3 regions of the Micromonospora sp. CA-269861 genome follow, and region 2 is predicted to be linked to each of the others. Evidence: riboswitches for the same ligand, from Rfam matches in the RefSeq annotation. Region 2 holds a riboswitch; each other region holds the start of a gene.
The links. A riboswitch is a leader RNA that binds a small molecule or an ion and turns the genes downstream of it on or off. The one in region 2 is predicted to bind cyclic di-AMP.
Positions count from the first base shown of each region.

Region 1: linked by a shared signal. The riboswitch ahead of ACQP0U_RS00450 (NlpC/P60 family protein) and the one ahead of ACQP0U_RS02635 (coiled-coil domain-containing protein) in region 2 are both predicted to bind cyclic di-AMP.
Region 3: linked by a shared signal. The riboswitch ahead of ACQP0U_RS25105 (coiled-coil domain-containing protein) and the one ahead of ACQP0U_RS02635 (coiled-coil domain-containing protein) in region 2 are both predicted to bind cyclic di-AMP.

Region 1 is NZ_CP192014.1:92,731-100,162, reverse strand. Features, by position in the region: gene ACQP0U_RS00490 (BTAD domain-containing putative transcriptional regulator) at 1-537, opposite strand, end outside; gene ACQP0U_RS00485 (winged helix-turn-helix transcriptional regulator) at 618-1,004, opposite strand; gene ACQP0U_RS00480 (NAD(P)-dependent oxidoreductase) at 1,106-1,729, shown strand; gene ACQP0U_RS00475 (nitroreductase family deazaflavin-dependent oxidoreductase) at 1,729-2,151, shown strand; gene ACQP0U_RS00470 (LD-carboxypeptidase) at 2,299-3,237, shown strand; tRNA gene ACQP0U_RS00465 (tRNA-Gly) at 3,301-3,374, opposite strand; gene ACQP0U_RS00460 (pyridoxamine 5'-phosphate oxidase family protein) at 3,555-4,112, opposite strand; gene dcd (dCTP deaminase) at 4,212-4,790, shown strand; gene ACQP0U_RS00450 (NlpC/P60 family protein) at 4,867-5,907, opposite strand; cyclic di-AMP (ydaO/yuaA leader) riboswitch at 5,921-6,056, opposite strand; gene ACQP0U_RS00445 (hypothetical protein) at 6,292-6,951, shown strand; gene ACQP0U_RS00440 (N-acetylmuramoyl-L-alanine amidase) at 6,858-7,432, shown strand, end outside.
Region 2 is NZ_CP192014.1:555,633-563,064, reverse strand. Features, by position in the region: gene ACQP0U_RS02660 (hypothetical protein) at 1-877, opposite strand, end outside; gene ACQP0U_RS02655 (heavy-metal-associated domain-containing protein) at 891-1,100, opposite strand; gene ACQP0U_RS02650 (metal-sensitive transcriptional regulator) at 1,196-1,492, shown strand; gene ACQP0U_RS02645 (copper-translocating P-type ATPase) at 1,476-3,596, opposite strand; gene ACQP0U_RS02640 (YibE/F family protein) at 3,909-5,279, shown strand; cyclic di-AMP (ydaO/yuaA leader) riboswitch at 5,446-5,576, shown strand; gene ACQP0U_RS02635 (coiled-coil domain-containing protein) at 5,581-6,600, shown strand; gene ACQP0U_RS02630 (carbonic anhydrase) at 6,657-7,385, opposite strand.
Region 3 is NZ_CP192014.1:5,494,928-5,502,359, forward strand. Features, by position in the region: gene ACQP0U_RS25085 (carbonic anhydrase) at 1-239, opposite strand, end outside; gene ACQP0U_RS25090 (alpha/beta fold hydrolase) at 411-1,358, shown strand; gene ACQP0U_RS25095 (HelD family protein) at 1,467-3,584, shown strand; gene ACQP0U_RS25100 (cation diffusion facilitator family transporter) at 3,691-4,608, shown strand; cyclic di-AMP (ydaO/yuaA leader) riboswitch at 4,727-4,858, shown strand; gene ACQP0U_RS25105 (coiled-coil domain-containing protein) at 4,864-5,928, shown strand; gene ACQP0U_RS25110 (hypothetical protein) at 6,071-6,571, shown strand; gene ACQP0U_RS25115 (SRPBCC family protein) at 6,604-7,071, opposite strand; gene ACQP0U_RS25120 (1-phosphofructokinase family hexose kinase) at 7,258-7,432, shown strand, end outside.

The DNA of each region.
Region 1 (7,432 bases), 460 kb from region 2:
ATCGGTCAGCTCCGCGACCAGCTCCGGACCGTGACCGAGGCTGACCTCCACGTCGAAGCGATCCTCCATGGCCGTCAGACGCAGCCTGTCGAATCGGGTGACCGCCGCGTCGAGTGCCGTGCTGTCGACCAGACCGACGTCCTGCATCGCCGCACCGCGCCACAGGTCGAGGGCCTCGCGCAGCCGCCGTCCCCGCTGCGGGCCGTCGTCATCGCGAGCCTGGCCGACGAGGCGTTCGAACCGTACGGCGTCGACGACGTCGGGATCGACCACCAACCGGTAGCCGTCCGTCTGCCCCTCGATCGACCCCTCCGGCAGCGCCTTACGCAGCCGGGAAACCAGGCGGTGCAGGGCGTTCGCCGCGTCCGAGGGCGGATGCTCACCCCAGATCCAGTCGACGAGGGTCCCCTTCGGGACCACGTGACCCGGGTTGAGCGCGAGGGCGGTCAACAGCCCGCGCAGCCGCGCACCTGGCACGTCGATGAAGGTGCCGTCGTCAGCGCGCACTTCGAATGGACCGAGCATCCCGACCTGCACCTGGCAGATCTTGCCATGAACATGAGAAGCATCCGCGTCGCTGATCCCCGCTCCGCCGACGGCTGTCGGGGCGGCGGTGGTCAGCCGGCGCGGTTGAGCCGGGTGGCGTTGTCGTACGACTCGCGGGCGTCGAGCAACTCGTCCCAGTGCTGCTCGGCCCAGGCGCATGCCACCGCAATCGGTTCCAGCATGCTGCGGCCCACCGGCGTCAGCTCGTACTCCACGTGTGGGGTGACCTCGGCGAAGACGGTGCGCTTGACCAGCCCGTCGCGTTCGAGAGAGCGCAGCGACTGGGTGAGCACCTTGGGAGTGACGCGGTGCAACGGCACGCGCAGCTCCGAGAACCGGCGAGGCCCCTGCTCCAGGCAGCGGATGATGAGCGCCGCCCACTTGTCGCCGAATCGGATCGGGTTGAGCGAGGACGGGCACAGCTCGTCGAACATGTCGGCGGGCAGAGGTTGCCTCATAACTCAACGGTAACTGGTATCCGGGCGGTAACCACGACCCTCGATAGCGTCGGCGAATCGGCCGAGCGCACCGGCTCCGGCCCCGTTGAGAGGCGTACCTCATGAAGATTGTGATCTTCGGCGCGGGCGGCCGGGCCGGCCGGCAGGCCGCCGCCGAGGCCCACCGACGCGGCCACCAGGTCACCGCCGTGGTGCGCAACCCGGCGGGCCACAGCGACCTGGCCGACGTGCGGGTGGTGGCAGGCGACGTCACCGATGTCGGAAGCGTCGCGCAGGCAGCCGCCGAGCACGATGCCGCCATCACTGCCGCGGTGGACCTGTCCGTGGCACCGGACGACTTCTTCACCGCATCGTCCCGCGCCCTGACCACCGGGCTGGCGAAGGGCGGTGTACGCCGCCTGGTGGTGGTCGGCCTCGCCTCGATCATGCCCGGGGCGTCCGGTGCCGCCCTGATGGACGAGCCCGGCTACCCGAACGAGTACCGGTCCTTTTACCTCGGCCACGCAGCCGGCCTTGCCGAGCTTCAGATCTCCGACCTCGACTGGGCCTACCTGGCCCCCGCCGGCGACTTCGACCACAGCGGCACGCGCACCGGCCACTACCGGATCGCCGAACACGGCGACGCGGCCAGCCGGATCAGCTACGCGGATTTCGCTATCGCGCTGCTCGACGAGATCGAGGCGCCCCGCCACCACCGCGCCGCCGCGAGTGTCCAGGAGGCGTGATGCCAGGCGTCCACGACAGCCCGAACGCCTGGGTCGCGGAGCACATCCGCCGTTTCGAGGAGACCGGAGGCCGGCCACGGCCCGGCATGAACGACCTGCTCCTGACCACCCGGGGCAGGAAGACCGGCGAGCGGCGTCGCACCGCCCTCGTCTACGCGCGCGACGACGACCGCTACGTGCTGGCCGCGTCCAACCGCGGCTCGGAGCACCACCCGGCGTGGTACCTCAACCTGCTCGCCGACCCGTACGTCACGGTGCAGGTTGGTACTGACACCTTCACCGCGTACGCGCGCCCCGCGACTGCCGACGAGCGTCCACACCTGTGGCGCCTGATGGTTTCAGCGTTGTCGGAGTACGCGGCATACCAACAACGGATTACCCGGGAGATCCCCGTGGTTCTCCTGGAACCAGTTCCGAAATGAGATGCGTACGGACCGGCGTCCCTGTTGGATCTCGACATGGAACATGAGCTTGTTCGTCCCCGAAAGGCACGCCCGGGGGACCACCTCGCGGTCCTCTCACCGTCCTTCGCTGCGGCCGGTGCCTATCCCGGGATTCACGAGCAGGCCATGCGACGGCTCGCTGACCTGACCGGCCTCGTACCTGTCGAATACCCCACTACCCGCCAGGTGGGTGCGACCGCGGCGGCGCGCGCGGCGGACATCAACGCCGCCCTCGCCGACCCCCGGGTACGCGGCATTCTCGCCGTCATCGGAGGCGAGGACCAGATCACCGTCATCCCGCACCTGGACGCCGACCTGGCCCGAGCCGACCCGAAGCCGTTCCTCGGCACCAGCGACAACACCAACCTGCACCACTGGCTCTGGGGCCTCGGCATCGCCAGCTTCTACGGCGGATCCTCCCAGGTGCACCTCGGCCCCGGGCCTGCCGTCGACGACATCCACGTCCGGTCGCTACGAGCGGCGTTGCTCACCGGGGAGCGACTGGAGATCACCGATCCGGGTGAGTCCGAGGACATCGGGATCGACTGGGCGGACCCGCAGGCGTTGAAGTCCTTCGGCGAGCGCGAACCGACCGAGCCGTGGAGCTGGTACGGCCCGTCCCGCGCGGTCACCGGTCGCACCTGGGGTGGCTGCCTGGAGGTCATCCAGTGGATCCTGACGGCGGGACGCTTCCCGTTTCCTCCGGAGGTTCTGCAGGGCAGCGTCCTGATCATCGAGACGTCGGAGGAGCTTCTCCCCGCCCGCGAGGTCGGCTGGATCGTCCGATCCCTTGGTGAACGCGGTCTCCTCAGCGCCGTCGACGCCATCCTGGTCGCCCGTCCGCCGGTCTCCGACCACACCCGTCGACCCCCGGCCGCGGATCGGGCACGGCTACGCGAGCAGCAACGGGACACGGTCGTGGACGTGGTGACCCGCTACAACCCCGAGGCGGTCGTCTGCGTCGGCGTCCCGTTCGGCCACACCAGACCGCAGTGGATCCTCCCCCACGGCGGCCCGGTCACCGTCGACGGCGTGGAGCGCCGAATCTTCGCCGACTACCGGTAGGACCCTTCCACCCGCACGAGGAAGCCCTGGTCAGGACATGTGTCCTGACCAGGGCTTTCGCAGTGGAGCGGGTGACGGGAATCGAACCCGCACTGTCAGCTTGGGAAGCTGATGTTCTGCCATTGAACTACACCCGCAAGCGGCACCACTGTACCCGAGTCATCGAGCCCGTGCACCCAGGTACCCCCGCCGGTCGCAGCAGTCCGCCCACCCCTCAGCCCGGGGTTGATCCACTCGGTTTCCTGGAAGTCGGGGCATCCGAGGCGCTGGGACACCGCGGTTTCACCGAAACCGAGTTGATCATGTGGCGGCCGGGGTCAGGCGGCCGTGCACTGGACGTCACGGCTGAGGCGGGTCGGGCGCGTCTGCGGTACGGCGAGTGGGGTGGCGGCCGCCGACGGGGCGTGCGGGTCGAGCCAGACCCGAACGGCCGGTCGACCCGGCGCGAGGCCCGGGACGCCCGCGATGTGCTGCTCACGGCGGGTGAGCATCGCCACGTCGACGGTGAACTCGAAGAGCCGCCAGTCGACCTGCGGCTCGGCGCGGGCGCTCTGCGCCAACTGTGCCACCCGGACCGGGTCGGTCACCGGACGGGCGCGCCCGGCCACGTACGCCTCGTCGTCGCTCTCCTCCGGCGGGAACGAGTGCAGCGCGTAACGGCCGTCACGTTCGAGGTCGCGGCGCTTGGGAGAGTCGATGATGAAGCAGAACAGCCCCTCGGCGGTGATGACCGGGGAGACCGGATGGACGCGGGGCCCGCCGTCGGCACGGACCGTGGCCAGGTAGCCGAAGCCCGGCCCGTACTGCTGAAGGAGAACGCGGATCCCGTCGGCGAGTCGGGGCTCGTCGGCGGCGAATTCGGACCAGGAAGCCATGTGGGCATTCTATCGAACAAATGTACGAGCAGCGACCTCGACGCGCTGGTCACCGGCACCGAATCCGGCCGCTTTGGGCAACGCGGCTATGGTGGTCCGATGCTGCTCTCCGACCGCGACCTGGTCTCCGAGATCAAGGCCGGCACGCTGGGCCTGGAGCCGTTCGAGCCCACCCTGGTCCAACCGTCCAGCATCGACGTCCGACTCGACAGGTTGTTCCGGGTCTTCAACAACCACCTCTACACCCACATCGACCCCGCCATGCAGCAGGACGACCTGACATCAGTGGTCGAGGTCCCCGACGGCGAGCCGTTCGTGCTGCACCCGGGGGAGTTCGTGCTCGCCTCGACGCTGGAGGTCATCTCGCTCGGTGACCAGCTCGCCGGCCGACTGGAGGGCAAGAGCTCCCTGGGCCGGCTCGGGCTGCTCACGCACTCCACCGCCGGTTTCATCGACCCGGGCTTCTCCGGTCACGTGACGCTGGAACTCTCGAACGTGGCGAACCTGCCGATCACCCTGTGGCCGGGCATGAAGATCGGGCAGCTCTGCATCTTCCGGCTCTCCTCGCCGGCCGAGCACCCGTACGGCTCGGTGGTCTACGGCTCGCGCTACCAGGGCCAGCGGGGGCCGACGCCCAGCCGCGCCTGGCAGCACTGGCGCACCTGGCCAACGCGCTGAGGCACCCCACTCGCTGGAACCAGAACGACGAGGGCCCGCCGCGACGGATCGCGACGGGCCCTTCGGTCACCCGGGGTCAGCCCGGGCGGCCGTAGCTGTGGATCGGGCCGTCGTCGACCTTCTTCATCTTGACCGGTTGACCGGCCTGCGAGGCGTGCACCACCCAGCCGTTGCCGACGTACATGCCGACGTGGTGAATGTCGCTGTAGTAGAAGACCAGGTCGCCGGGGCGCAGGTCGCCCCTGCTGACGTTCTTGGTGACGCGGCTCTGCGCGGCGGCGTTGTGCGGCAGCGACACGCCGGCCTTCGCCCAGGCGGCCAGCATCAGCCCGGAGCAGTCGTACGAGTTCGGGCCCTCGGCACCCCAGACGTAGGGCTTGCCGATCTGCGCGCAGGCGAACTTGACCGCCGTGCCCGCGGCGCCGCCGGGGTAGCTACCCGGGCAGGGTGCCGGGCGCAGTGGACCGCCGCCGCCGTTGCCGTACACCTTGAGGCGCAGCTTCTGCAGACGGTCGATCTCTTCGTTGATCTGCTTCTTCTTAGCCGCCAACTGCGCTTCGGTGCGGGTCAGCTGGGCCACCATCTCGTCCAGCGGCGCCTTCTGCGCGGCCAGCTGGTCGCGCAGGTCGGCGACCTGGCGTACGTCCTTCTGCTGGTTGTGCGCGAAGCGGTCGAGCATTTCGAGCTGGCCGACCACCTCGCTGGGCGACCGGCTGCCCAGCACCGCGTTCACGGTCGAGACGTTCTCACCCTTGTAGGCGCGTACGGCCAGGGCGCTGACCTTGTCCATCGCGGCGTCGACCTGGCGCTCCAGCGGGGTGATCCGGGCGGCCAGCGCGTCGGCCTGCTTGCGCTTGGCGACGAGGTCGGTGCGGGTGGCGTTGTGCCGTTCGATGATCGGTTCGAGCTTGTTCCAGTCGGCGTCGATCTGGCGCTCGATCTCGGCGACGGACGGGTCGGCGTGGGCAGCCGTGGCGCTGCCGGTCAGTACGACGGCGATGCCGGCCAGCGCGGCGAGTGCGGTGGTGAAGCGGGACCAGCGTGGGCGCGGCACGATCGACGCCGGGCCGGCTGATGCCGACCGCTCGGACGACGGCCGCGGGGCATGGAGTGCCACCGGGGTTCCGTACTCCTTCTTCCTGACCGCCTACCGGGTTAGCTGACGGGTTCGGGCGGGAAGTCGGCGCCCTACCGCAATGGCTGCGGATTCACCCCGAGGGACCTGGGTCCCCGGTTCGCTCGGAAACGACTCGGCGGTGTCGGTCCGTTACCGCCCGGGCTGGGCGGAGCTGCTGTCGGGCCGACGAATGACCAGAGTAGAGACGCTTGTTACCGATCCGCAACCCGTGCGGCCGTGACACTCCGTACCGATTGGGCGAGGTCACCGACCGTGTGTGAAGAATTCTTTCCACATACTTCGATAGATAGAAAGGTATTGACGTGACCTCCCGGGCGGCGCGATGGTGACCTGACCTCACTCCGCGAGAATCTAGGGGGTTCGATGCACCATCCAACCCTGTCGACCGGCTGGCGCGCACTGCTCGCCACCACCGTCGTCGCCGCCGCGTCCGCGGTGCCACTCTCCGTCGGCCCGGCCGCCGCCGCACCCACCACCGACCGCCAGCAGCAGTACGCCGCCGCAGCCACCGAGTACGGCGTGCCGACAGTCGTGCTGCTCGGCGTCTCCTACCTGGAGTCGCGCTGGGACACCAACGCCGGCACACCGAGCACCAGTGGCGGCTACGGCCCCATGCACCTGACCGACGCCCGGCACGTCGCCGCCCTACCGGAACGCGGTCACCACGACACCGGCGACGAGGACCCCCGCGGCGACGACTCCCGTTCCGCCCGGGTGCCCGCACCTCGGCCGGTGGAGGCTCCCGCGCCGTCCACCGCCGCGTTGCAGACCGTTGACGCCGCCGCCACGCTCACCGGTGCCGCCCCCGAGGCACTGCGCACCGACGCGGGCCTCAACATCCGGGGTGGGGCCGCGCTGCTCGGCGCGTACCAGAGGATCTGGGCGCGCCGGTCGGCGCGGACACCGACCCGGCGGCCTGGTACGGCGCGGTGGCCCGCTACTCCGGCGCGGACAGCGCCGACGCGGCCGCGGCCTTCGCCGACGAGGTGTTCACCACCATCGGCGCGGGCGAGTCCCGGGTGACCGACGACGGCCAGCGGATCACCCTGCCAGCCCGTGCGGTACGACCCGACCGTTCCTGGCTGGACCGGCTGGGTCTGCGCCGGCTGGCCCGCCCGGACGGGGTGGAGTGCCCCCGCACCATCTCCTGCGAGTGGATCCCGGCGCCCTACGAGGCGTTCGGCGACGGGGACTACGGCAACCACGACCTCTCCGACCGGCCCGCGCGGCAGAAGATCGAGTACATCGTCATCCACGACACCGAGGCGAGTTGGGCGACGACCCTGAAACTCGTCCAGGACCCGACCTACGTGAGCTGGCACTACTCGCTGCGCTCGGTCGACGGGCACATCGCCCAGCACGTAAAGACCAAGGACGTCGGCTGGCACGCCGGCAACTGGTTCGTCAACGCGAAGTCGATCGGGCTGGAGCACGAGGGCTTCGCGGCGCAGGGGACCTGGTACACCGAGGCGATGTACCGGACCTCGGCGAAGCTGGTCCGGCA
Region 2 (7,432 bases):
CGCTCGCGGTCGTGGCAGCGCCGGCGACCACAGTGAACTCGGCGGTGTGCACCCGCCCACCGTGTTGGAAGTCGAGGTAGAGCCGGTAGCTGCCGGCCGAGGGCACGTCGGCGAGGAAGGTGACGGCCGGGCCGGGCCTGGTACGCCCATCACCCGGCGTCCCGTCGGGGTGCACGTGCAGGTACGCCAGATCACCCCGGCGCAGTGCCACCAGGTGCCCGTACGCGCCCAGGTAGGGCTCCAGGTCGGTGACCGGCCGGCCGTCCCGGCTGACGGTCAGGGTCAGTGGTGACGTGCGGCCGGGCTGCGGCGCACCGGTCAGGGTGACCGTGTAGCCGTCGACGGTGGTGCTGGCCGCCGGTGCGGGCAACTGCCGTTCGGTCAGCTCGCCGGGGACTGTCACGTCCACGCCGAGGGTCAGCGGCTCACCCCCGGTCGGGGTGAAGTCGGCGAACGCCCGCCACTGCCCGGGGCCGCCCAGCGGGGTGTCGACCCGCCAGGTGCCGTCCGGGGCCAGGGCGGGGTGGACGTGGCGGAAGCCGGAGAGGTCCCGGCGGGCGACGATCAGGTGCATCTTCTTGTCGTGCGCCACCTCGTACCGGGTGACCGGGCGGCCGTCCGGGCCGGCGATCCGGAAGGCGAACTCGCCGGCCGGGGCGTCGACCGGTTCGAGGGTGTAGCCGCGCTCGGAGACGAGCAGCCCGCCGGGGAGCCGGTCGGCCGTTGCGTTCCGGTCGTCCGCCGTCGGGGCGGCGGCACCGTCGTGCTGACTCTCGGCGACCGGGGCGGGATCGACGACCCGGCCGATCCCGTACGTCGCGCCGAAGACCGCCGCCAGACCGACGGCGAACCCGGCCAGTCTCGTCACCGTACGCACGCCGGCCCGCCGATCACGCGTCGACGAGGTCGTAGCCGGCCTCGTCGACGGCGGCCCGGACAACCGCGGTGTCCAGTGGCTGATCGCTGCTGACGGTGACCCGGCCGGCCGCGAGGTCGACCTGGACATCACGCACGCCCGCGATGGCACCGACCTCGGCGCTCACCGCGCTGACGCAGTGCCCACAGGTCATGCCCTGCACCTGGTACGTCGTGTCGACCATCGGATCGTCTCCTTTGCGGTACCGGTACCCGGTGGGGGTATCTCCTCGGAACACGACCGTACCATACCCCCTGGGGGTAGGCTATCCTCGTCGGTATGACCGCACCCACCCCGATCCGCGGATACACCGCCAGCAAGGATCAGCTGCTCGCGCGGCTCCGCCGCGTCGAGGGCCAGGTCCGGGGCATCGAGAAGATGGTCGACGACGACCGCTACTGCATCGACGTGCTCACCCAGATCTCCGCGATCCAGGCCGCCCTCGACAAGGTGGCCCTCGGGTTGCTCGACGGGCACGCCCGGCACTGCATGCACGAGGGCGCCGCCGAGGGTCGGGCCGACGAGATGGCCACCGAGATGATGGCGGCGGTCGGCCGGCTCATGAAGCGCGGCTGACGGGCCCTCGGTCCGACGCGGGGTCCAGACGAACCCTGCGCAGCAACTGCGCGTTGAGCGCCACCACGATCGTGGACGCCGACATCAGCACCGCGGCCAGCGCCGGGCTCAACGCCACACCGGCCCAGGCCAGCACCCCGGCGGCCAGCGGCAGCGCCACCACGTTGTAGCCGGCCGCCCAGGCCAGGTTCTGCCGCATCTTCCGGTACGACGCCCGGGACAGCCGGACCACTGCCCCCACCCCGCGCGGGTCCGAGGACGCCAGCACCACCCCGGCGGACTCGATCGCCACGTCGGTGCCCGCGCCGATCGCGATGCCCACGTCCGCCCGGGCCAGCGCCGGCGCGTCGTTCACACCGTCGCCGACCATCGCCACGACCAACCCCCGCCGCTGGAGCTCGGCCACCCGATCGTCCTTCTCCGCCGGCAGCACCTCGGCGAAGACCTCGTCCACCCCGGGTCGGAAGCCGAGGTCCGCGGCGACCGCCTCGGCCACCGGCCGCGCGTCACCAGTGATCATGGCGATGGTGCGGACGCCCTCGGCACGCAGCTCGTCGACGGCTCGTCGGGCCTCCGGACGCACCTCGTCGGTCAACGCGAACGCACTGAGCACGGCCTCCGGCAGCCGCACCAGATGCAGCACCGCCGCACCCCGCGCCGACCATCGCCCAGTCGCGGCCTCCACCTCCGCCGGGGGCTGAAGACCCAGTTCCCGCAGCAGCGCCGGCCCGCCCACCGCGTACTCCGTACCGTCGATGGTCGCCCGCACACCGCGGCCCGGCAGCGACCGGAACCCGGTGGCAGGGGCCGGACCGGCGCGCCCGGCCGCCGCCACGATCGCCCGGGCCAACGGATGTTCGCTCTCCGACTCGACGCCGGCCGCGATCCGCAGCACCTCGTCCCGCTCGACGCCGGGCACCGTCACCAGGTCGGTCACTCCGTGCTCACCCCGGGTCAGCGTGCCGGTCTTGTCGAAGAGAACCGCGCCGACCGTCCGCATCCGCTCCAGGGCCAACCGGTCCTTGACCAGGATCCCGGACCGTGCGGCGAGCGCGGTGGAGAGCGCGACGACAAGTGGGATGGCGAGACCCAGCGCGTGCGGGCAGGCAATCACCAGGACGGTGACCGCGCGGACCACCGCCTCGTCCGGCTGACCGAGCGCCGTCCAGACCAGCACGGTCAGCACGGCGGTGCCGGTGGCCAGGTAGAACAGCGCGGCGGCGAACCGGTCGGCCAGCAGTTGGGCCCGTCCACCGGAGCCCTGGGCCTGGGCGACCATCCGCTGGATGCCAGCGAGGGCGGTCTGCTCACCCAACGCCTCGACGCGCACCCGGATCGCCGAGTCGGTGGCGACGGTGCCGGCCACCACCCGGTCTCCCGTCGACCGGGCTACCGGTCGCGACTCGCCAGTGATCATCGACTCGTCCAGCTCGGCGCCGCCGTCGACGACCCGGCCGTCCGCCGGCACCCGACCCCCCGGCCGGACCAGCACCACGTCGCCGATCCGCAGACCGGTCACCGGCACCGCCTCGACCCGCCCGTCCGCATCCACCCGTTCGGCCTCGTCCGGGAGCAGCGCGGCCAGCGCCGCCAGCGCTCCCCGGGCCTGCCCGATAGCCTTCATCTCCTGCCAGTGCCCGAGCAGCATGATGGTGACAAGCGCGGCCAGCTCCCACCAGAAGTCCAGGTCGAAGACACCGACACTGGTCGCCAGGGACGCGGTGTAGGCGACGGTGATCGCCATCGCGACAAGCAGCATCATCCCGGGCGTCCGGTCCCGCACCTCCCGGACCGCACCGACGAGGAACGGCCAACCACCCCACCAGAACACCACCGAGCCGAGCACCGGGCCCACCCAGGACCGGCCGGGGACGCTGTCCCCGGCCAGGCCCAGCTGGTCCGACACGAGATGACTCGTCAGCACCACCGGGACGGTCAACACCAGGCAGACCCAGAACCGGCGGCGGAACATCTCCGGATCGTGCCCGGCGTGCCTGTCGTGCCCGGTTGGCTTGTCGTGCTTCTCATGCCCGGCGTGCGTGTCGTGCGGCTCGGGTCCGGCGCGGTGCGCGTGGTCGGGGTCGGGCGGTGACGGAGCGGACATGGCTCCAACATGCCGTCCCCGGGACCGCCGCGCGCGCGGTTCGGCCGCCCGACACTCCGCCACGACCTGCAACCCCCGGACGGGCTGGCTAGCATCTCCCACGATGGCCCTCCGTATCCCGCTGCACAGTCGGGCACCGGCGTCGCCACGACGTGGCGTCGCCTCCGGCCGATCGGGCCGAGCACTGACCGTCCGTGATCAAGCGGTCGTCAGGCAGCGATCCGCCCCGCCGTCCGCCGCGTTTCCCACCGCAACGGTGAACCGCCCGGCCCGCTGACCCGTACCCCGCACCGGATCGTTGGGAGTCTGACCTTGGCCGCCGACCACACTCACCCCGCTCCGTCCGCCTCACCGAGGGTGCGACGGATCCTCGTCGTGACTGTGGTGCCCCTCTTCGTGGCCACCGTGCTCGCCGCAGCGCTGCTCTGGCCGCGCGGCGGGTCACCGCAGACCGACGGTGGCGCGGACGTGCCGCGCTATCCCGGCACTGTCACCCGGGTGGTGAGCGAGCCGTGCCCGCAACTGCCGTCGGTCCCCGAGGGCACACCGAGGGTCGGCGACGGGCGGTGCGGCACTGTCGACGTCCGCGTGGACGACGGGCCGGCCGCCGGCCAGCAGGTGCAGACACCGGTGCCCGACGGGCCCGGCGCACCCCGCGTCGAGGTCGGCGACGAGATCATCCTGGTCGAGCTGGACGATCCGACCGACCCCACCATCAGCAACTGGAACATCGCCGAGCACCAACGCGGCACGCCGATGGTGTGGCTGGCGGTGGTCTTCGCGGCAGCGATCGTCGCGTTCGGTAGGTGGCGGGGTCTGGCCGCGCTCGCCGGGCTGGCCGCCAGCTTCGCCATCCTGCTCACCTTCGTGCTGCCGGGTATCGCCGCCGGCAGGTCACCACTGCTGGTGGCGGTGGTCGGCGCGGCCCTGATCATGTTCGTGGTGCTCTATCTGACGCACGGGGTCACCGCACAGACCTCGGTCGCGGTGCTCGGCACCCTGGGCAGCCTGGTGCTGACCGGCGTGCTCGCCACCATCGCCACGGCCGCGACCCACCTCACCGGCTTCGGCAGCGAAGACGCCACCACCCTGTCGATGTTCCAGGGCGACGTGGACCTGCACGGTCTGCTGCTCGCCGGGATCATCATCGGATCGCTCGGGGTGCTCGACGACGTGACGGTCACCCAGGCGGCCACCGTCACCGAGCTGGCGAACGCCAACCCCGGGCTGAGCCGGTTGCAGCTGTACCGTGCGGCCACCCGGGTCGGCCGCGCGCACATCGCCTCCACTGTCAACACCATCGTGCTGGCGTACGCGGGCGCGTCGCTGCCCCTGCTGCTCCTGCTCACCGCCGACTCGCGACCGATCGGGCAGATCCTCACCAGCGAGTTCCTCGCGCAGGAGATCGTCCGCAGCGCGGTCGCCACCCTCGGTCTGATCGCCGCCGTGCCGCTGACCACCGGGCTGGCCGCGGTGGTGACCGCCGCCGGACGCGCCGATGCGACGGCGTCCACCGATGCTCCCGCCCCGCGACCCCAGCCGGACCGCTCGGAGGCGCTGGCGGCACTCATCTCACCGCGAACGGCCGGCTCCGACGAGCCGGACCAGCCGCGGACCACACCCCCATCCGAGGCCACCGACAGGTGGCCGGAGTCGAACAGGAGCACGGATACGGCATGGTGACACTCCTCAGCGTGACCAGATCGGGCATCCACCCTGAGAACCACGTCACTGGTCACTTAACGCTATGGCGAAATGACGCATTTGGTCGGCATCCAGGCGTAGCTCACCCGGTCGACTCTCGGGTAACCTCGCTGCCGGTTACCGATGAAGGCGCGAAGCGGCGCCTGCGGTGCCACCGCCCAATCGCCAACCGGCGAGCCGGGGACCCAGGTACGTGGGGTGAATCCGCGTCAGCGGTAGGGGCCACTTCCGCCCCGAACCCGTCAGCTAACCCGGTCGGCGGTCGACGGAAGGGAACATTGTGACGGCACCCCTACGCCGCTGGTTGACACCCGTGGTGGCCGTGATCGCCGCACTGACCGTGCTCGCCGGGCCCCTCCCGGCGCAGGCCGCCCCGACGAATCCCACACCGTCCGGGCACGAGGAGGACGGCGAGCCCAAGCTGCTCAACGACGTCATCGAGCAGGCCAACCGCGACTACTCCGCCGCCAAGTCCAAACTGGACAAGTCCAAGAAGCGGCAGGGCGAGTTGGCGCTGGAGGTCAACCGGGCCAAGGCCGACCTGGACGCGTTGGCCCCGCAGGTCGGGCAGATCGCCGCCCAGGCGTACCGGACCGGTCGGATCGGCGCGGTCGCGATGCTGCTGGAGAGCGAAGCGCCCGACTCGTTCGTCCAGCGCGCCGGGATGCTCGACGAGATGAACATGGTCAACGAGAAGAAGCTCTCCGAGGTCAACGAGGTGAAGGCCCGCGCCGAGCAGGCCAAGCTGGCCCTCGACACCGAGGTCCGCGAGCAGCAGAAGCAGACCGCCCTGATGGCGAAGCGGAAGAGCGAGGCCGACAAGGCGCTCTCCCTCGTCGGCGGCAAGGGTTTCACCGGCGGGCTGGTGGATGCCACCTCCAAGGTCGCGAAGATCGGCCCTGGTCGCACGGCCGACGGTGACTGGAAGCCCCAGTCGTGCAGCGAGAACGACCCCACCACGTCCGGCTGCGTCACCCCGCGCACGCTGCACGCGTACAAGGAGGTCAAGGCGGCCGGCTTCAACCGGTTCGTCGGCTGCTACCGCTCCGGCGGGCCGTGGGAGCACCCGAAGGGCCGCGCCTGCGACTGGTCGCTCCAGAAGAGCGGCTTCTCGCCGTGGCACAACAACGACACCCGGACGTACGGCAACAACGTCGCCGCGTTCCTCATCCGTAACGCCGACCGGCTCGGCATCTACTACGTGATCTGGAACCGGCAGATCTGGTTCCCGGCCACCGGCTGGAGCTCGTACAGCGGGCCGTCGAACCACACCGACCACGTTCACATGTCGCTGCTCTGACCCGCACGATCCCCGTCGAGGGCCGTTCCGTGTGACGCGGAGCGGCCCTCGTCGCGTCAGACGGTGGCGGGGTCGGTCGACTCCAGCGATCCGGTCGGGGCGTCCAGCGTCGCGAAGCCAGCCGGCACGGCGGCCACCGGGCGCACCGCTCCGGCGGCCAGCCGGTAGGACACCCCCACCACCGCGCACCGCCCCCGCGCCACCTCGTCGGCCAGCACGGGGGACTGACCGAGCAGCGTCTCGACGGTCTGTGCAATGTGGATGTCGACGATGCCGTCGATGTCGTCCACGCCCTCGGCCTCGGCCCGGCGCAGGCTGGGCAGCACGGCGTCGACAACCGCGCGCAGGTGGCCACTCGGTGCGGTACCGGTCGCGGCGGACTCTCGGGCGGCCTGCACCGCGCCGCACGAGTCGTGGCCGAGCACCACCACCAGCGGAGTGCCGAGCACGGTCACCGCGTACTCGACGCTGCCGAGCACCTCAGGGCCGGCGGTGTGCCCGGCGGTGCGGACCACGAACAGGTCGCCCAGCCCCCGGTCGAAGATGATCTCGGCGGCGAGCCGGGAGTCGGAGCAGCCGACGATCACCGCGAACGGGTGCTGCCCGTCGGCCACCGCGGCCCGGTGCCCGGCGTCCTGGTTGGGGTGGCGGGGGGCGCCACCGACGAAGCGCCGGTTGCCGGCGACCAGCTCGGCGTACGCCCGGGTCGGCTCGCTGAGCGCGGACGCCCGGTCGGTGGTCCGCTGCGAACCCGGCTGACCGCCGGAGTTCCCGGTATGACTCATCCCGCACCTCGTCTCGACGCATCTCACCTGGTCAAGCCGGCTTTCCG
Region 3 (7,432 bases), 2.1 Mb from region 2:
ACGCAGATCGCGCCGAAGGTCTGGTCGAAGATCGCCTCCAGCGGCACCCGGGAGTCGATGCAGCCGAGCACCACTGCGTACGGCTGCTGGTCGCCGGAGGCCGCAGCGGCGGCGGCCGTGACGTCGTGTCCGTGCACCGGCTGGCCGCTGACGAACCGCCGATTTCCGGCGAGCAGATCGGCCAGCGCGGCGCGGGGCGTGCCGCCGGCCTGCCGCTCCTGCCCCGACGCCGCGCCCATGGGCGCTCCGGACGACCCCATGCCGTTCAGCTTGGCCCGCCGCCGCGCGGCACGGGCGAGGTCGGGAATGTTCGCCACGGCGCGATTGGCGTGGTGTCATGGCGGGTAGCCGGTGTTACCGCCGGGTATCGGAGGTGCTGGTGGTACCTGGGCGGCCCTGGGGAGGTGGCGATGCCGGAGCGGTTCGAGGTCGGCCTGCCGGACGGCGTACGGCTCAACGTCGAGGCGACGGGTCCGACGGACGCCCAGGTCACGGTCATCCTGCTACACGGCTGGACGCTGGACGGGCGCGCCTGGCATCGGCAGGTCGACGCGCTCTCCGCTGCGCCGTTCGGGGATGCGGTGCGGGTGATCGCCTACGACGCACGGGGGCACGGCCGGTCCAGCTGCATGGCGCTGCGCACGGCCACCCTGGCCCAGTTGGGTGACGACCTGGCGGCCGTGATCGACGCCGTGGCGCCGACCGGCCCGGTGGTGCTGGTCGGGCACTCGATGGGCGGCATGACGATCATGGAGTACGCCCACCGCCACCCCGCGCACTTCGCCGCCCGTACCGCCGGGCTGGTCTTCGTCTCGACCACCGCCGAAGGGCACACGCACACCGTCTACGGGCTCTCGCCGCGGATCGCCAGGTTGATCCGGCTGGCCGAGACGACAGGCGCCGGCGTGTTGGCCCGGTGTGGCTCGTGGCGGGCGCCCCGGGCGCTGCTGAACGCGCTGCAACCGAGCATCCGGTGGATGCTCTTCGGTGACCGCTGCGAGCCGGCCGACATCCGCCTGGTGACGTCGGCGGTGGCTCGGGCCTCGCTGCGCTCGATCGGCGGGTTCCGCGCCTCCATCGGCACCCAGCACCGGCTGGACACCCTCACCGCGTTGGCCCACCTGCCGGCCGCCGCCCTGGTCGGCGACCGGGACCGGCTGACCCCACCGCCGTGCGCCGAGTCGATCGCGGCGGCTCTGCCGGCCACCGAGCTGACCGTCTGCCCAGGTGCCGGGCACATGCTGATGATGGAGCGTCCGGACGAGGTCAACGCCGCGCTCACCGGCGTGCTGTGGCGGGTGCTCGCCGAAACGGCACCGAATCGCCGTGACACGACCCCCGCCGAGACGGGTGCCTGAGCACGTTCGCGCACCTCGGGCGCGGCGGGTCGGGCCCGGGGCCGTACCCTTCTGCGGTTGGCCCGCGCGGTTCCCGCCGCCTGCCGGCGACCTTTGAAGGAGCGTGCGTTGACCGACCAGACCGGCCTGGAGCAGGAGATCGCCGTCGAGCAACGACACCTCGACCGGGTGTACGCCCGACTGGCCGAGCTGCGGCAGTCGGCCGTCCGCGCCGAGCGCGACGGCTATCGGATGGCGCGGGTGGGCACGCACGGCGCGCTTGTCGAGCGCGACGCGATGGTCTTCCACGCGGCGCAGCGGCGGCACACCCTGGACGCCGAGCACGAGGGGCTGGTCTTCGGCCGGCTGGACCTGCGCGACCGCCAGGTGCTGCACGTCGGGCGCCTCGGCATCCGCGACGAGGACGCCCGCACGCTCGTCGTCGACTGGCGCGCGCCGGCCGCCGCCGCCTTCTACCAGGCCACCCCGGCGCAGCCGCTGGACGTGGTGCGACGCCGCACGATCCAGTCCCGCGCCGAGCGGGTCACCCGGATCGAGGACGACCTGTTGGACCCGACCGCCGCACCGGAGGGCATGACTGTCGTCGGTGACGGCGCGTTGCTGGCCACCCTGTCCAAGGCCACCGGCCGGGGCATGCGCGACATCGTGGCGACCATCCAGCGGGAGCAGGACGAGGCGATCCGCTCGCCCGGCTCCGGGGTGACGATCGTCGCGGGCGGTCCCGGCACCGGCAAGACCGCCGTCGCCCTGCACCGGGCCGCGTTCCTGCTGTATTCCGACCGCAGTCGCTACGCGGGCGGCGGCATCCTGGTGGTCGGCCCGTCGTCGGTCTTCGTCGAGTACATCGGGTCCGTGCTGCCGTCGCTCGGTGAGGACACCGCGACCCTGCACTCGCTGGGCACGCTCTTTCCGGGGATGACCGCCACCCGCCCCGACCCGCCCGAGGTGGCGGCGGTGAAGGGCTCGCTGCGGATGCGCCGGGTGCTGGAGCGGGCGGCCCGCGACGCGGTGCCGGGCGGCCCGGGTGAGCTGCGGTTGCTCTACCGGGGCACGCTGCTGCGGCTGGACCGGGCGGCGCTGGACCGGATCCGGGACCGCGCGCTGCACCGCGGCGCGCGGCGCAACGAGGTGCGCCGGGCCGGTTTCGACGGGGTGTTCGCCGCGCTCTGGGCGCAGGCCCGGGAGCTGAGCAGCGGTCGGCTGCCGGAGCAACCGGCCTTCGAGGCCGAGATCGCCGAGCGGCCGGAGTTCCGGGAGTTCCTCAAGGCGTGGTGGCCCCGGCTGCACCCCCGGCACGTGCTCGGCTGGCTGGCGCAGCCGGACCGGCTGCGCCGGTACGCCGGGGGAATCCTCTCCTCGGCGGAGATCCGGCTGCTCGACGCCGCGTACCGGAACCTGGACTCGGCCGGGCTGACCATCGCCGACATCGCGCTGCTGGACGAGCTGGACGCACTGCTCGGCAAGCCCGCGCAGCCGGCAAAGGCCCGGCGCGACCCGTTCCAGCTCGCGGGCGGCGTCCGTGAGCTGAGCACCCTCGGCGAGCGGCAGCGGGCCGCCCGCGCGGCGGCCCGCGAGCGGCCGGAGGACTACCGCGACTACGCCCACGTGGTGGTGGACGAGGCGCAGGACGTCTCGCCGATGCAGTGGCGGATGGTCGGTCGACGTGGCCGACTGGCCTCCTGGACAGTGGTGGGTGACCCGGCGCAGACCGCGTGGACCGGCGACCCCGACGAGCTGGACCGGGCCCGCGACCAGGCGCTGGGTCGGCGGAAGCGGCACGATTTCACGCTCACCACCAACTACCGCAACTCCTCGGAGATCTTCGCGGTGGCGGCTGCGGAGATCCGCCGCCTCTACCCCGACCTGCCGCTGCCGACCGCGGTCCGCTCCACCGGGGTCGAGCCGGTCGAGCTGGTGGTGCCCGCGACGGGGCTGGAGACCGCGACCGTGGAGGCCGCCGCCGGCCTGCTGGCCGAGGTGGAGGGCACGGTCGGAGTGATCACGCCGGTCCCCCGCCGCGACGAGGTCGCCGGTTGGCTCGGCGCGCTCGGCGCGCCGAGGTTGCAGGTGGTGACCAGCCTGGAGGCCAAGGGCATGGAGTACGACGGGGTGGTGCTTGTCGCCCCGAGCGAGATCCGCGCGGATCCGGGCGCCGGGGTACGCACCCTGTACGTGGCGCTCTCCCGGGCCACCCAGCGGCTCACCACCATCGACCCGACCGGCTGACATGTGCGGACTGCCGCAAGTGGGAAGCGCTGCCCGTACACTTGCACACATAGCGATGTGAGCATACATTTGACCGGGTCCCGACCAGCGGCGGAAGGTGGTTCTCGTGGGCGCAGGTCATGATCACCACCATGGGTCCGTCGCCAATGCCGCACACCAGCACCGGGGTCGACTCTGGGCGGCGTTCGGGCTGCTCGCCACCCTGATGGTGGTCGAGGCGGTGGTCGCCCTGCACACCGGCTCGCTCGCCCTGCTCTCCGACGCCGGCCACATGTTCACCGACGTGCTCGGCATCGGGATGGCGCTCGCCGCGATCACGGCGACCCGGCGGGCCACCGGCGACCCGCAGCGCACCTTCGGGCTCTACCGACTCGAGGTGCTCGCCGCGCTGGCCAACGCCGTCCTGCTCTCCGGCGTCGCGATCTACGTGGTGATCGAGGCGATCCGTCGCTTCGGCGACCCCCACCAGGTCATCGCCGGCCCGATGCTCGCGGTGGCCGTGCTCGGTCTGCTCGCGAACATCGCCGCCTTCGCCCTGCTGCGCGCCGGGGCCCGGGAGAGCATCAACCTCCAGGGCGCCTACCTGGAGGTGCTCGGCGACCTGCTCGGCTCACTCGGCGTCATCGGCGCGGCGCTGCTCATCACCGTCACCGACTGGTGGTGGGCCGACCCCCTCGTCGCGGTCGCCATCGGCGTGTTCATCCTGCCGCGCACCTGGCGGCTGGCCCGCGCCGCCGTCCGTATCCTCGTGCAGGCCGCCCCGGAGCACCTTCAGGTGACAGCCGTGCACGACCGGCTGGCCGCGGTCCCCGGTGTCGTCGAGGTGCACGACCTGCACGTCTGGACGCTCACCTCGGGCATGGAGGTGGCCTCCGCACACCTGACCATGGCACCCGGCGCGGAGGTCGGCGCGGTGCTCACCGCGGCGCGTACGGCCCTGCACGACGACTTCCGCATCGAGCACGCCACGTTGCAGATCGAGCCCGGCGCCGCCTCCGGAGCGTGCGGCTCCATCGAATGGTGACGCGGCCGTAATTTTCCGTGGTGACGCACGCACCGTCCGTCACATTGGCTGCAGCAGCCCCATCGGCACCGGTAGGCTCGGTCCCGGCCTCCACCAGGCGGCGCCTTCCCGGCGCCGGTGGTGGTCGCCGCCTAATCGCCCAGCTGGGCGAACCGGGGAACCACGTTCCTGGGGTGCATCCGCGTCAGCGGTAGGGATCTTCCGTCCCGAACCCGTCAGCTAACCCGGTCGGCGGCTGACGGAAGGACATGCGCAGTGGCACCAGCACGACCACCCGCCGCCAGACTGGCGGCCCTGATCGTCGCGATGTTCGCCCTCGGCGTCGCGCTTCCGGCCGGCACCGCCTCGGCCGCTCCCCCGACCGGCCTGCGGGCCGCCGCACCCGACTCCGACGAGGAGGGCGGCACCCCGGCGTTGCGCGCCCAACTCGAGGCGGCCAGCAAGGGCTACCTGGACGCGAAGCGCGCCCTGGACACCTCCCTGCAACGGCAGCAGCAACTCGCCACCCAGCTCAAGACCATCGAGGTCGAGATCGACCAGCGCAACGGCAAGGTCGGCGAGATCGCCGAGGTGGCGTACCGCACCGGCCGGCTCGGCGCGATGTCGGCGCTGCTCAACAGCAACACCCCGGAAGGCTTCATGGACCGGGCGGCCGCACTGGACGCGGTGGCCGCCAACGAGGACCGGGTGCTGCGCGACCTGCTGGACAGCAAGGACAAGGCCAACCGCACCCGGGTCGCCCTGGACGGCGAGATCAACGAACAGCGCAAGCAGGTCGCGGTGATGGCCAAGCGCAAGGAACAGGCCGAACGGGCCCTGACCGTCGCCACCGCACCCAAGCCGCAGACCACCGCCGACAGCGGCTCCAACCGGGGCACCTCCAGCGCCAACGCGAAGGCCGCGCCGCGCAACTCCGACGGCTCCTGGCCCTCCGAGTCGTGCAGTGTCAACGACCCCACGCCGGCCAACGGCTGCATCACCCCGCGCACCCTGCACGCGCTCAACCAGGCCAAGGCCGCGGGCTTCACCAGGTACGTCTCGTGCCACCGCCCCAGCGGCTCCGGTGAACACCCGAAGGGCCGGGCCTGCGACTTCGCGGCACAGAAGAACGGCTTCGGCGGGAACGCCACCGGCGGCGACAAGACGTACGGCAACAACCTGGCCGCCTACTTCATCCGCAACGCGGACCGGCTCGCCGTGCTCTACGTGATCTGGTACAGGCAGATCTGGCTGCCCAGCAGCGGGTGGAAGTCCTACAGCGGGGCGAACGGCACCCCGTCCACCGACCACACCAACCACGTACACCTGTCGGTCTACTGACCCACGCTCGGTGATGCCGGTGAGTCATCGTGATGGCTCACCGGCATCACGTGCGTCCGGGGTCGGGCTACGTCACCGGGCGTACCCCTGATGTCGTCGCTCGTCGGACGACCCGGCCGGGGTCGGCGGGCAGCATCGCGGTATGCCTCGGATCCGACCCACCACCCGCAAGGCGCTGCTCACCCTGCACCTCGTCACCTCGCTCGGCTGGCTGGGCGCCGACCTGGTGCTGCTCACCCTCGGCATCGCCGTGCAGCGAGGCGCCGACCCGGCGGTTGTCTATCCGGTCACGGCTCTGGTCGGCACGGTGCTGTTCGCGCCGCTGAGCGTCCTGGTCTGGCTGATCGGAGTCGCCAGTTCGCTGCTCACCCCGTGGGGCCTGCTGCGCCACCGCTGGGTGCTGGTCAAGCTCGTGCTCACCACTGTGATGGTCGGGCTGGTGCTGTTCCTGCTCACCCCGAACCTGCGTCACGCCGGAGCGGTCGGCGCCGCCCTGCCCGCACGCGATCGCGCCGACCTGGTCATCGCGCCGGCGGTGTCGACCAGTCTGATGATCATTGCGACGGTGCTGTCCACCTACAAGCCGTGGGGCCGACGCCCCGCCACCCGCCCCGCCCGCGCCGGCGCTGCCACCACAACCTAGGCACGCGCCGCGATCCTGCTTCCTGTGCCGGGTCAGGTCGGGGGTGGGGGGTTGCTGGTGCGGTCCAGGGCTGCGCCCAGCCGCGTGGCGAGGGCGAGGTGTGCGGCTCGGGCCTGGCGGAACGCGTAGCGGAACAGCGGCCTCGGCGCGGTCAGGGTGATCTCGACGTCGATGCGGACCAGGCCGTCCGGCTCGGCGCGTAGGCGGGTGTGGTTGCGCACCGTGGTGGCTGGCCACTGGCGGGCCACCATGACGATCTCGTCGGCCTCGCTGATCAGCACGTCCGCGTGGTAGGTGGTCTGGAAGCGCAGCGGGCCGGCCACCAGCCGGTCGTTGATCGTGTAGCTGGCCTGGGCGCCGGGCCGGGGCGGCACCCGACGGACCCGGACGATCAACGGGTGCAGCTCACCGTGCCGGGTCAGGTCGCTGAGCAGCGCCGCCGCCTCGGCGGGTGAGCACCGGGCCTGGACGGTGTAGCTGAAGGTATCGCTGCTGAGCACACCGTCTCCCGCCGTCGTTGTCGCCCGATCGTCCCGTACCGATGTCTGGCTGGCAACGCCCGACGGCCCGCAGCGCCGCGCCGGACCGGGCCGATGCGACGACCTGGCCCCACCTGCCCCATTAAGGTCGGTAAGTGCGAAATCTCCAAGGTGCCGGAGGGCGGCCAGCATGAACGGCGACGACCGATGAGCGGGCACGTGATGGTCTTCGCGCCCACTCCACAGCTGACGGTGACAGTGGACCAGCCCAACGACCACCCCGAGCTGCACCTGCACCCCGGCGGGCAGGGCGTCTGGCAGGCCCGGATGGTGATCTCCCTCGGTGTCGACGTGGTGCTCTGCGCCGCCCTCGGTGGTGAGA